3 regions of the Kitasatospora sp. YST-16 genome follow, and region 2 is predicted to be linked to each of the others. Evidence: riboswitches for the same ligand, from Rfam matches in the RefSeq annotation. Region 2 holds a riboswitch; each other region holds the start of a gene.
What was found. Region 2 has a riboswitch for cyclic di-AMP ahead of OU787_RS34530 (transglycosylase family protein). Riboswitches for the same ligand answer to the same signal wherever they lie in the genome.
Positions count from the first base shown of each region.

Region 1: another riboswitch for cyclic di-AMP. It lies ahead of OU787_RS07900 (C40 family peptidase); the one in region 2 lies ahead of OU787_RS34530 (transglycosylase family protein).
Region 3: another riboswitch for cyclic di-AMP. It lies ahead of OU787_RS34590 (transglycosylase family protein); the one in region 2 lies ahead of OU787_RS34530 (transglycosylase family protein).

Region 1 is NZ_CP113837.1:1,740,154-1,744,627, reverse strand. Features, by position in the region: gene OU787_RS07905 (C40 family peptidase) at 68-1,105, shown strand; cyclic di-AMP (ydaO/yuaA leader) riboswitch at 1,482-1,638, shown strand; gene OU787_RS07900 (C40 family peptidase) at 1,649-2,728, shown strand; gene OU787_RS07895 (C40 family peptidase) at 2,937-3,983, shown strand; gene OU787_RS07890 (hypothetical protein) at 4,210-4,474, shown strand, end outside.
Region 2 is NZ_CP113837.1:1,244,165-1,248,638, forward strand. Features, by position in the region: gene OU787_RS05665 (hypothetical protein) at 1-1,668, opposite strand, end outside; cyclic di-AMP (ydaO/yuaA leader) riboswitch at 2,115-2,284, shown strand; gene OU787_RS34530 (transglycosylase family protein) at 2,290-3,588, shown strand; gene OU787_RS05680 (hypothetical protein) at 3,720-3,920, shown strand; gene OU787_RS05685 (AMP-dependent synthetase/ligase) at 4,061-4,474, shown strand, end outside.
Region 3 is NZ_CP113837.1:4,303,995-4,308,468, reverse strand. Features, by position in the region: gene eno (phosphopyruvate hydratase) at 1-869, opposite strand, end outside; gene OU787_RS34590 (transglycosylase family protein) at 1,160-1,825, opposite strand; cyclic di-AMP (ydaO/yuaA leader) riboswitch at 1,829-2,027, opposite strand; gene OU787_RS19810 (cytochrome P450 family protein) at 2,260-3,504, opposite strand; gene OU787_RS19805 (SDR family NAD(P)-dependent oxidoreductase) at 3,661-4,080, shown strand; gene OU787_RS19800 (MazG family protein) at 4,096-4,474, opposite strand, start outside.

The DNA of each region.
Region 1 (4,474 bases), 500 kb from region 2:
GGCGTCAAACCTATATTCCGGACCTTCACTCGTCGGGGTGAGTCCAGCAGGAAGAAGGAGCTCACCCTTGGCCTCCCACCGCCGTCCCAAGCAGCCGAGCCGTGCGCGGATCTCCGTGTTCACCGCCGCCGCCGCGACCGCGGTCGCCCTGACGGCCCAGGCCAGTGCGCACGCCGCGCCGGCCCAGCCGAACAAGGACGAGGTCAAGGCGCAGGTCGACAAGCTGCTCGAGGAGCAGGAGCAGTCGGCCGAGAAGTACAACGGCGCCAAGGAGCGGGCCGACCAGCTGCGCAAGCAGGCCGACGACCTGCAGGACCAGGTGGCCCGCGGCCAGGAGCAGCTGACCGAGCTGGCTTCCGGGCTGGCGGCGGTGGCCGGCGACCAGTACCGGCAGGGCGGCGTCGACCCGTCGATGCAGCTGATGCTCTCCTCTGACCCGGACCACTACCTCACCCAGGCCACCTCCTTCGGGCAGGCGGCCAGCACCCAGGCCGAGACGCTCAAGTCGCTCAAGGACCAGCAGCGCCGCCTGGACCAGCAGAAGCAGGAGGCCGCCCAGGTCCTGCACGAGCTGGACAGCCAGACCCAGGCGCTCAACGACGCCAAGAACGACGTGCAGAGCAAGCTCGCCGAGGCGCAGAAGCTGCTCTCCAAGCTGAACGCCGCGGACCGCGCCGCGATCCTCCAGGGCTCCGGCGGCACCGCCTCGCGCAGCGCGGACCGGATCGACCCGAAGAGCCTGCCGCCGGCCAGCGGCTACGCGGCGACCGCGGTGGCGGCCGCGCTCAGCAAGCAGGGTTCGGCGTACGTGTGGGGCGCCACCGGCTCCAGCACCTTCGACTGCTCCGGCCTGATGGTGTGGGCGTACAAGCAGGCCGGGGTCTCGCTGCCGCGCACCTCGCAGGACCAGGGCAGCTACGGCACCAACGTGGGCACCGACTGGCACAACGCGCAGCCCGGCGACCTGGTCGTCTACTACGGCGACCGGCACCACGTCGGCATGTACATCGGCAACGGCCTGGTGGTGCACGCGCCGCGCACCGGTGACGTGGTGAAGACGATGAAGGTCGACACCCTGCCGATCTCGACCATCCGCCGGGTCTGAGCGAGCGGGCCTGACGGCCCGACGAATCGGACAAACGCCCCACTGGGCAACAATTGACGCACCGTGACACGCCCGGGCGGGTCGGAATCACCCTGTGATTCGAGACACGCCCGGGTGTGGTGTTTCCCGGGTGAATGGCGGGAAACGCTGTGCTCGGGGTAAGGAATCGATCACGTTCGGTCAGATTTACCGGGGTGTTTGATTCAGAATCAGATTTTTTTCCGACAAGGATTTGAACGGATCACGGATCGGTTACTAGGGTCGTGCCTCGACCACCGCAGTGTCGATCGCCCAAGGGGGGCGGCGGCGGAGGTCGCCGCCGAGTCCGTGACGCAGCGGGCAGACCGTCAACACCGGGTCTGCCGACGGGGATACCCCTGCGGGGGTGCTGTCGAACGGAGCCGGGGAACCATGTTCCCCCGGGGTGAATCGGCGCCCGGTCGACCGCCGCGCGCGGTCGGTGAAGCGCCGTAGGGCATCTCTTCCGGCCCGAACCCGTCAGCTCACCCGGTAGGCGGTGTGAGGAAGAAGGAGTCCGCCTTCGTGGCGTCCCATCGCCGTCCCAAGCCCGTCGGCCGTGCCCGGGTCTCGATTCTCACTGCCACCGCCGCCGCTGCCGTGGCGCTGTCCGCCCAGAGCGGCGCGCACGCCGACCCGGCGCCGACCAAGGACCAGGTCAAGGCCCAGGTCGACGAGCTCAACGAGCAGGCCGAGGTCAAGACCGAGGCGCTGAACGCCTCGGTCGAGAAGCAGCAGGCGCTGCAGCAGCAGGTCGGCCAGCTCCAGGACCAGCTCGCCCGCCAGCAGGAGCACGTCACCACCGCCCGCGAGGCGCTGGCCGGCATCGCCGCCGAGCAGTACCGCACCGGCAGCATGCCGCAGACCATGCAGCTGATGCTCTCCAGCAGCCCGGACGCCTTCCTCGGCCAGGCCGGCGCGCTGAACGCGGTCGGCTCCACCCAGGCCGACCTGCTGAAGACCTTCAAGGACGAGCAGGCGCAGCTCGACGCGCAGCGCAAGGAGGCCGAGTCCAAGCTCGCCGAACTGGACACCACCACCAAGGCCCTCAAGGCCGACAAGGAGGACGTCCAGGCGAAGCTGGCCAAGGCCCAGGACCTGCTCAACACGCTGACCCAGCAGGAGCGCGAGCAGCTCGCCGCCGCCGAGGCCAAGGCCGCCGACGACGCCAGGGCGAAGGCCGACGCCGCCCAGCAGTCGCAGCGGGCCTCCCGCGACACCACCCGGGTCGAGCTGAACGCCCCGGCGTCCTCCAGCTTCTCGGGCAACGCGGTCGGCGCGGCCGTCTCCAAGCTCGGCAGCTGGTACTCGTACGGCGCGGCCGGTCCGAGCACCTTCGACTGCTCCGGGCTGATGCAGTGGGCCTACAAGCAGGCCGGCGTGTCGATCCCGCGCACCTCGCAGGCGCAGGCCGGGGCCGGCACCAGCCTGGGCACCGACATCTCCAAGGCCCGCCCGGGCGACCTGATCATCTACTACGGCGACCAGCACCACGTCGGGATGTACGTCGGCAACGGGCAGATCATCCACGCCCCGCACACCGGCGCGCAGGTCCGCTACGAGTCGGCGACGGTCATGCCGATCAACCGGATCGTCCGGATCTGACGCTCCGTCGGAGCCGTCGGCCCGGTACCCCGCACGGGGTGCCGGGCCGTTTCCGTTCGGGTGTCCGATTCATGGTCAAATATTCGGTGCTGTCGGGGTTTGGACTGGATCGATCCGACTCGCTAACCTCTGCCCCCGGGCCCCCGCGAGGACGGCCGTCCGACCGCGGACGGCGGCGGAGGCCGGTCGCAGAACGGAGCCGTCGCGCGTGTCCGTGCCCCGCCGCACCCCACTGCCCGGCGTCCAGCGCCTCGCCCGGGCCCTGGCGCTCACCGCCGCCGCCACCAGCGCGCTCGGCCTGACCGTCGGCGGCGCGCACGCCGACCCCGCGCCGACCAAGGACCAGGTCAAGGCGCAGGTCGACCAGCTCTACGAGGAGGCCGAGCGGGCCTCCGAGCAGTACAACGCCGCGCTGGAGCAGCAGCGCCGGCTGCAGGCCGAGGCCGGCACCCTGCAGGACCAGGTCGCCGCCGGGCAGGACGAGCTGAACCGGCTGCGCGGCGACCTGGGCGCCGTCGCCGCCGCCCAGTACCGGGCCCAGGGCATCGACCCCGCGGTCCGGCTGATGCTGGACCAGGACCCGGCCGGCTACCTCACCGGCGCCCGCTCGCTCGAACAGGCCACCGCCCGGCAGGGCGACCGGCTGCGCGACGTGGCCGAGCGGGCGCGCCGGCTCGACGAGCGGCGGCACGAGGCCGGCGCCAAGCTCACCGAGCTCGAACAGGCCCGGCAGCGGCTGGCCGCCGCCAAGGACGACGTCCGCGAACGGCTGGCCCGGGCCCAGCGGCTGCTGAACGGCCTCGCCCCCGCCGACCGGGCCGGGATCGCGGCCGACGACGCCCGGGCCGCCCGGCAGCGCGCCACCCGCGGCACCGACCGGATCGACCTCGGCGACCAGCCGCCCTCCTCCGACCGGGCCGCCGCCGCGCTGGCCGCCGCCGTCTCGAGGATCGGCTCCCCGTACGTCTACGGATCGACCGGCCCCGGCACCTTCGACTGCTCCGGTCTGATGTACTGGTCATGGCGGCAGGCCGGAGTGACCCTGCCGCGGACCTCGCAGGAACAGGCCTCGGCCGGCCGGCGGGTGAGCCTCGCCGAAGCCCGGCCCGGAGACCTGGTGATCTTCTTCAACGACAGGCACCACGTCGGCATGTACGCCGGCGGGGGCGTCGTCGTGCACGCGCCCCACCCCGGCGCCCGGGTCCGCTACGAGAGCGTCAGCGCGATGCCGGTCAGCTCGGTGGTGCGGATCTGAGCCTCGTCGACGAACCCCTGGTCACCGACCTGACGACGGCCGCCGGGCCGCCGCGGGCCGGTGCTCCGCTGTCCCGGCGGGCCGCCCTGCTGCTGGCCGCCGCCGGGGCCACCCAGCTGTCGCTGCCCCTGCTGCGGCCCGGCCGCCCGGCCCCCGCCGCGCCCGCCGCGGCGCCCCCGGGCTGCGGGAGACCGCCGTCCGGCTGCTCGGGCAGCGGGCCCGGGCGGTGGCCGGGCGGGACACCGCCGCGCTGCTGGCGGTCTCCGCGGACGGCTCCGAGGAGGCCGACCGGGACCTGCTGGCCCGGACCGCCGGGCTGCGCTTCGCCGAGTACACGCTGCGGCTGACCTCCTTCGCCGAGCCGCCGGCCGACGCGGACCGGGTGCGGGTCGGCGCCGAGCTGGGCTACCGGCTGGCCGGGGTGGACGACTACCCGGCGCTGCTGGAGCGGCAGGTCGAGCTGGTGCGGGAGGCGGACGGCTGGCGGGTGG
Region 2 (4,474 bases):
GCCGCCGGCGGCGTTCCCGTACAGCACCGAGGCGGTGTAGTCGAAGTCGTTCAGGTAGGCGCCGTGCTCGATGCCCCAGCCGCCGTTGTGGTACGCCGCGTACTGGGTGACGGTGTGGTGGTGCTCGGCGTTGAGCCAGACGAAGATGCCGTTCTGCAGGTTGTTGTGCGCCAGGCAGCGTTCGAAGGTCCAGACGCCCTCGCTGGTCTCCGGCCACTCGTAGCCGGACGCGCCGGTGGCGCCCTGCACGCCGACGGCCACGCAGTCCCGGGCCGAGGAGCCCGTCCCGGCGCCGAGGCTGAAGCCGGTGAGCCGGTAGGCGCGCGGGTTGGGCTCGAAGGCGGTGCGGGAGGCGACGCAGCCGTCGTAGGCGATGTCGTTCGAGGGGCCCTGCGGGGTGCGGGTGTCGATCGGGCCGTCCCACCAGTACGCGTCCTCCCAGGTGTCGTGGGAGATGCAGCCGCGGAAGGTGATGCCGTGGCTGGCGTGCGGCACGAAGGCGTGGCTGCCGGTGTCGCGGACCACGACGCCCTCGACCACGGTGCCGCGCGAGGTGTCCAGCAGCATGTGGAAGTGCAGCCCGTACCGGCCGAGCACGGGTTCGGTGACGGGCTTGCCGTCCCAGCTGTCCTTGCCGTCGGCGCGCGGGCCGAGCCAGCGCAGGGCGGCGTGCCGGACGTCGGGCGGGCGGCTGGAGGTGAGGTGGACGTGGGCCCGGCCCTGCTCGGTGCCCTCGATCCGGACGTTGCGGCTGAGGTTGAGCACCTCGGCGCCGAAGGTCGCGCCGCCACCGGTGGCCACCCGCGGGTGGGCGTGCCGCAGCGGGCCGGTCAGGGTGACGGTGGCGCCGTCGACCCGGGCGACCGTCACCAGGTCGTAGGCGGTGGAGAAGTCCGCGGTGTCGGGCGGCGCGGTCGGGGTGACGGCCAGTTCGTCGCCGGGCTGCCAGCCGTCGGGGGCGGCGGCCAGCTTCAGCGCGGTGTCGCCGGGCCCCAGGTCGGCGGCGGCCCGGACCCAGGCGGTGCGGGGCGCGCCGTCCAGGCGCAGGTAGCCCTGGCCGGTGACCCACAGGCCGGTGTCGCTGTCGACGACGGTCATCCCGCCGCCCGCGAACCGGTGTTCGTCGACGTGCGGGAAGCGCAGGGTGTGGGTGTGCGCGGCGTCGGGGGCCAGGGCCAGGACGCCGCGGACCTCGACGTTGCCCGCGCTGGCCAGGGTCAGCGTCCGGTCGGCGGCGAACACCAGCGAGCCGCCGGGCTCCACCAGCAGCGAGCCGACCTCGGCGTCGGCGTCCAGCACCACCCGGTCGGTGATCCGCACCGCGCTGCCGGGGCCCGGCGGTTTCCCGCCCCAGCCCTTGGCGTCGGACCACTTGCGGCCGCCGGTGTCCAGCACCGGGGGCCGGGCGGAGGGCTGCGGGCTGCCGGCGGCGGGTGGTGGGGCGCCGGTGCCGTGCGGGTGGCCGGCCGGGGTGGCGGTGCCGGTCCGCGCGGCGGCGGCTCCCGCCGGTTCGTCGGCCCCGGCCAGCGACTGCCGCAGGACCACTCCCCCGCCGAGCGCCGCCGCCGTCCCGGCCGCCAGCCAGGTCAGCATCCGGCGCCGCCCGACCGGCGGGCGCCGGTGCCGTACCGGCGGCGGTTGCCGTTCCTCGTCCTGCCGCTGTTCCACCGTGGCCGCCCTTCCGGGTTCCGCCGCCCTGAGCCGTCGGGGGCAGCATAGGCAGCGCGGGCGCCGGAAAGCGGCGGATTCGGTTTCGCTTCAGCATTCTGACGTACCGTCAGGGGGGTGCGGCGGGGCGCTTCCGGTCAAGGACAGAACGCCCATACGGCGACAAATGACCCGCCCACCGGGTGACCAAACGTGAATAATCCCGCATAACTCAGCATAGTGCAGCAAAACGGGCACAAGATCACCTATCGCCTGACGTCCCGCCAGAATTCGCCGCCGCTCGCGGAGTTCGCCGAATATCCCTTGATCACCCATTCCGGCCACTGTGATGCCGGTCACGGGCATTTGCGGATTCTCCTTAATTCCGCTTAATCTCCTGCCCACGTTCGTGGACACACGGACCCAGTTCGCCCGGAACGCCGAGTCCTGCCGCCGGGCGGGTCGGCTCATGCACAACGCACCACGGCAGGGGCGGGGGAACCAGGTAAGTCGCCCCGGGCGGTCGAAGGACCGCACGGGGCTAGGGGTGAAGCCGGGCGCACCACGCGGTGCGCGCGGCCGGGCAACTCCAGCCCGAATCCGACAGCTCACCTCGCAGGCGTGGGAGAGGAACGCTTCTTCATGCTGCCCATCAGCTCCAAGCGCGCCCGCCGCCTGATCGCCACCACCGGTGTCGTCGGCATCGGGCTGTCGATCCCCTGCCTGACCGGTGGCGTCGCCTCCGCGGCGACCGTCTCCACCTGGGACAAGGTCGCGCAGTGCGAGTCCAGCGGCGACTGGGCGATCAACACCGGCAACGGCTTCTACGGCGGTCTGCAGTTCACCGCCTCCACCTGGGCCGAGTTCGGCGGCACCGCGTACGCCTCGCGCGCCGACCTCGCCACCAAGGACCAGCAGATCTCGGTCGCCGAGAAGGTCCTGGCCTCGCAGGGCCCCGGCGCCTGGCCGGTGTGCTCGATCCAGGCCGGCCTGACCAAGGGCGGTGCCGCCCCCCAGGTCGACACCTCCGGCTCCGCCTCGTCCGCCACCGCCGCGCCGTCGCAGTCGCAGACCCAGGCGCCCGCGCAGTCGCAGTCGCAGTCCGGCAGCAAGGGCAAGTCCCAGAACGGCTGGTCGCAGAACGGCTGGTCGCAGGGCAAGTCGCAGGCCCAGCCGCAGGCCGAGCAGAGCGCCCCGGCCGCCACCGCCGACCAGTCGGCCGGCACCTACACCGTCGTGGCGGGCGACTGGCTGTCCACCATCGCGCAGAGCCAGCACGTGGACGGCGGCTGGCAGAAGCTGTACGACCTCAACCGCTCGGTGCTCACCGAGGGCCCGGACATGATCTACCCGGGTCAGCAGCTCTCGCTCGGCGGCGCCGCCACCGCGCAGCAGCAGTCCGCGCCGGCCGCCACCACCTCCTCCTCCGCCAGCACCCACCAGGGCTCGTCCTGGAAGGGCGACCGCTCCTCCGCCGCCAAGTCGTCGAGCACCCCGGCCAAGTCGTCCACCGCGACCACCGCCACCGCCTCGACCAGCGCCAAGACGACCACCACCGCCACGGCCGCCACCAAGGCGACCGGCTCCAAGGCCGCGGCGATCGACTTCGCGCTGTCCAAGCTCGGCCAGGCGTACGTCTACGGCGGCACCGGCAACGGCGGCTGGGACTGCTCCGGCCTGACCCAGGCGGCGTTCCGCCAGGCCGGCATCAGCCTGCCGCGCGTCGCCGCCGACCAGGCCGACTACTCGACCCGCGTCTCGCTGGACAGCCTGCAGCCGGGCGACCTGCTGTTCTGGTCCAGCAACGGCTCCAACTCGGGCGTCTACCACGTCGCCCTGTACGTCGGTGACGGCAAGTACGTCGAGGCCGCGAACCCGCGTTCCGGCGTCCGCACCGAGACCATCGCCAACTGGGCCCCCGACTTCGCGGGCCGCGTCTGATCACCGGCACGACCGCCGCTGCCCCCGGGGACCTGGTCGGCCCCGGGGGCAGCGGCCTATCCTCGGCCGTACGAGGCCCGACGAGCCTCGACGGAGCCTCGGCAGGGGCTCGACGACCGGGGAGCAGCACCATGGCGAAAGTGACGATCACGCTGGACGCGGACCTGGCCCTGGAGGTGATGATGCGCGTCGGCGCCACCAGCCCCCAGGACGCGGTGGAACTGGTCGTCCGCGACTACCTCTCCACCGACCGCCGCACCATCGCCCGCACCGGCGGCACCCGCGACGGCGAACGCCTCCTCCCCAAGCCCCCGACCATCGAAGAGGGCTGACGCCCCGCCGGGCGGCCGCGGCCCCGCCGGTCCCGAAACCTCCACAACCTCCGCAACTGTCAAGTAACTTACTGTCTAGTAAGTTCACCGGCGAGTACCTAACCTGGGCGAACCCCCACCCCACCCAAGGGAGTTCGCTCATGGCACACCCCCTCGCCCGGGCCGCCCGCGCCGCCCGTCCGCCCGTCGAGGTGCTGCGCACCGGCGGGCGGGTCGTCGAAGCCCGGTCCGCGTACCTGGTGCCGCCGCCCGCGGACGGGGTCCTGGGCGACCTGCCGTTCCGCAACGCGCGGGAAGCGCCGGAGGCGGTGGTGGTGACGCGCCGTCAACCGGACGGCTCCTGGCGGGACGTGACGGCCCGTGAGTTCGCGGAGCAGGTCGCGGCGGTGGCCCGCGGCCTGGTCGCGGTCGGGGTCGGCCCCGGCGCGCGGATCGTGCTGATGTCGCGGACCGGGTACGAGTGGACGCTGCTGGACTTCGCCGCCTGGGCGGCCGGCGCCTGCGTGGTGCCGGTGTACCCGACGTCCGCGGTGGAGCAGGCGGAGTGGATCGTC
Region 3 (4,474 bases), 3.1 Mb from region 2:
TCCGACTCGTCCAGCGGGTCCTCGATGGAGACCAGCGGGTAGTCGGCGACCAGCTCGGCGTAGTACGCGATCAGGTCGGCGGAGGAGAGCGCCTTGCCCTCGAACTGGTAGGCGCCGTCCTCGAAGAACTCGGAGGCGGCGACGTCCAGGGCGAGCGCGACGTCCTTGCCCGGGGTGTAGCCGGCCTTCTTGATGGCCTCGGTGATGAGGTCGAGGGCCTCGCGGTTGGAGTCCAGGTTCGGGGCGAAGCCGCCCTCGTCGCCCAGGCCGGTGGAGAGCCCGCGCTCCTTCAGCACGCCCTTGAGGGTGTGGTAGACCTCGACGCCCCAGCGGACGGCCTCGGAGAAGGACTCCGCGCCGATCGGGGCGATCATGAACTCCTGGATGTCGACGTTGGAGTCCGCGTGCGAGCCGCCGTTGAGGATGTTCATCATCGGGACGGGCAGCACGTGGGCGTTCGGGCCGCCCAGGTAGCGGAACAGCGGCAGGTCGCTGGCCTCGGAGGCGGCGTGCGCCACGGCGAGCGAGACGCCGAGGATGGCGTTGGCGCCGAGCGAGGACTTGTCCGGGGTGGCGTCCAGGTCGAGCATGGCCTGGTCGATGAGGCGCTGCTCGGTGGCGTCGTAGCCGACCAGCTCGGGGCCGATCTGCTCGATCACGGCGAGGACGGCCTTCTCGACGCCCTTGCCGAAGTAGCGGTTCTTGTCGCCGTCGCGGAGCTCCAGGGCCTCGAAGGCGCCGGTGGAGGCACCCGACGGGACGGCCGCGCGACCGGTGCTGCCGTCGTCGAGACCGACCTCGACCTCGACCGTGGGGTTGCCGCGGGAGTCGAGGATCTCACGGGCTACGACGACATCAATGGACGGCACGAGGCATCTCCTAGCGGAAGCGGATGTGTGGTCGTTACGACCAGAGCCTAGCCGCACAGCGCCCCGCGGCCACGCCCGGCCGGGCCCCGTCTCACGGTGTGGCCCGGCTACTCACTGGTAGTTCACCTGTTTGACGGCCGTTCCACCGCTCCCGGTGGCGCGAACTGCTCGGCGCGCGCCGGGAGCGGACGGAGCGTCAGGGGACGCGGCCCTCGTCAGGGCGGCGGCGGAGCCTCGTCAGGCTCCGGTCCTCGCGTCCCGGATGCCGGACCCGGAACGGGTCGGCGGCGTCAGAGCGCGAGCACCTGGCCGGGCACGATCAGGTCGGGGTCGGCGCCGATCAGCTGCTGGTTGGCCCGGTAGATCCGCTCCCAGCCGCCGGAGACCCGCTGCGCGACGGCGATGCCGGAGAGGGTGTCGCCGTCCTGGACGGTGTAGCCGCCGGCGGCGTTCTGCGGGGCGTCGTCCCGGGGGGCCGCCTGGGGCCGGGCGGCGGGCTTCCTCGCGGGCTCGCGGGGTGCGGTGGGGCGCTCCTCGGAGCGCGAGGCGGTGTCGGCGGAGACGTCGGCGGGGGCGCCGCCCTTGGCGAGTCCGGCCCGCTTGGAGCAGACCGGCCAGGCGCCGGGGCCCTGGGAGGCGAGCACCCGCTCGGCCACCGCGATCTGCTGGGAGCGGCTGGCCTGGTCGGCGCGGGCCGCGTACTGGCCGCCGCCGAAGGCGCGCCAGGTGGAGGAGGTGAACTGCAGGCCGCCGTAGAAGCTGTTTCCGGTGTTGGTGCTCCAGTTGCCGCCGCTCTCGCACTGGGCCACGCGGTCCCAGGTGTCGGCGGAGGCGGCTGCCGCTCCGGTGGCGGCGAGCAGTGGCAGTGCCAGGCCGATCGAGGCCGCGCCGGCGGCGACGACGACCTTCTCGGCCTTGGTACTACGGCGGTGGCGAGCAGTGTTGGTGAACAGCACGGGACATCCTCTCCGCACGCCTGCGAGGTGAGCTGTCGGGTTCGGACCGGGAGGCTGGCCCGGCCGCCGGACGGTTCGGACGCGGTTGCGCCCGCTGCCCGGCGGCTTCACCCCAAGCCGTTGGGACCACGGCGTTCACACTGGTTCCCCCACTCCTGTCCGGTACCTGGTCGGTGGCCCGAGGACGCGGCGGACAGGACTCGGCGTGCCGCGATCGGGGCCCGCAGCTGCGGGCATGTCGGAGAGTAAGCAAAGCTGACGAGCAATCACAAGCTCATATCACCATGATCACGCCGAAATCACGGATGATTTCTCCACGTGCACGAACGATCCAGGTATGTCCGGGTTCGTCCCGGACGGGCGTGCGACGCGCGCCCCCGCCCCGGCGCGTCGTCGGCCCTGCGCGGCGGCGTGTCGCGGGTGCTGAAACGGCGTCAGCGGGGCGTGAAGGAGACCGGGAGGTCGCGCAGACCGCGCATGATCAGCCCGCCCCGCCAGCGCAGCTCGGCCGGATCGGCGGCCAGTCGAACGTCCGGCAGCCTGGTCAGTAGGCTGCCGATCGCGCGCTGCCCCTCAAGCCGGGCCAGCGGGGCGCCGATGCAGTAGTGGATGCCGTGTCCGAAACCCAGGTGCGGATTGTCCTGGCGGGCCAGGTCGAGGGTGTTCTCGGCGGCGAACCGGGCCGGGTCGCGGTCCGCCGCGGCCAGCACCACCAGCACCGGGTCGCCGACCGGGACGTCCACCCCGCCGATGGTCAGCGGCGCGGTGGCGAACCGCCAGGTCGCCAGCTCCACCGGGCCGTCGTAGCGCAGCAGTTCCTCGATCCCGGTCTCCAGCAGGGCCGACTCGCCGCGCTCCAACGACTGCTGGAGCAGCGCGCGCTGGTCCGGGTTGCGCAGCAGCGCGTACATGCCGTTGCCGATCAGGTTGATGGTGGTCTCGAACCCGGCGAAGAGCAGGATGAAGGCCATCGCCGCGGCCTCGTTCTCGGTCAGGTGCTCGCCGTGGTCACTGGCCCGGATCAGGCCGGAGATCAGGTCGTCGCCGAGGTCGGCGCGCTTGCGGTGGATCAGGTCGGCCAGGTAGCCGCGGATCTGCTTGACGGCCCGGCCCACCCCTCCCCTCTTACCGCCGGTGTGGCGGATCATCATCCCGGCCCAGTCGCGCAGGTCGTCCTGGTCCTCGGCCGGGACGCCGAGCAGGTCGCAGATCGCGTAGATGGGGAGCGGGAAGGCGAACTCGTGGATCAGGTCGGCCTCGCCGCGGGCCGCGAAGGAGTCGATCAGCCGGTCGGTGATCTCCCGCACCCGCGGCTCGAACTCGGCCACCCGGCGCGGGGTGAACGCCTTGGAGACCAGCCGGCGCAGCCGGGTGTGGTCGGGCGGGTCGATGTTCAGCAGGTGGGTCATCAGGTCGGCCTGCCGCTCGCCGGGGATGCCCACCCGGCCGCTGCGGTGGGCCTGTTCGCTGTGGTGCGCCGGGTTCTTGGAGAGCCGGGCGTCCGCCAGCGCCTGCCGGGCGTCCGCGTAGCGGGTGACCAGCCAGGCGTCCACCCCGCTCGGCAGGGTGGTGCGGTGCACCGGGGCGTGTTCCCGCAGCCAGGCGTACGCCGGGTAGGGGTCGGCCGCGAACTCCCAGGTGAAGAGTTGCGGGTGGGCGGCGTGGGGCTGGTCTGGCATGTCTTGACCGTATCTGGAAGGACCACCGCGTGAGTCTGGTCACCTGGTGGGTAATCCCTGTTGCGGAGCGTCGGGGCGAGCCTACGATCCTCCGATAACCACAGTGGGCGGCGTGCGGGCCGGCCCCGGGTTCGCCCTCGGAAAGGGGAGCAGGCCATGCGAGTAGCCGGTGCAGTGGTGGTCATCGCGGTGCTCGACGGAGGTTCGGGGGCCGACCTGGCCCGCCGGTTCTCCGCCGCCGGCGCCGCCGGGCTGCTCATCGCCGACCTGCGCCCCGGCATCGCCGAGGACCTGGCCGCCGAACTCGACCGCCCCGGCTGCCCGGTGGTCGGCGTCTCCGGCGACGTCCACCACCCCGCGGACCTCGCCGCGCTGGTCGACACCGCCGTCAAGCACCTCGGCCCGATCGACCTGTTCGCGGTGGCCGGCCCGGACGGCGAGCGGATCGTCCAGCTCGCCGACCTGCCCGGCCACCTCGACCCGCTGGCCGAACTGCTCACCCTGGTCGGCGAGGCCATCGGCGAGGTCGTCCCGCCCCAGCGCCGCCCGGTCGCGGACGTCCCGCTGGCCGGCTAGGCGCCGTCCCCTTCCTCACTCCTCGGGCAGGCCCTCCGCGGAGCGGACCGCCGCGCGGTAGCGGCGGGCCGCCGCGCGCAGCGCCGCGTCCACGTCCACGCCCCGGTCGTAGCCGCGCTGCGCGATCGCCAGCAGCAGTTGCCCGGCCGACTCCGCGGTCAGTTCGGCGGGCAGCTCGTACGGCGCGTCCGGCACGCCGGTGAACTCCGCCCGGCGCACCCGCGACACCAGCTTCGCCGCGTACGCCAGCGCGGGCAGGCCGGCCGGGACGCCGTCCAGCACCGATTCGCGCTGCTTCTCGGCGGCCTTCAGCTGCTCCCAGTTGGCCTCGGTCTCGGCCGAGCCGGAGACGCTCACGTCGCCGAACACGTGCGGGTGGCGGTACATCAGCTTG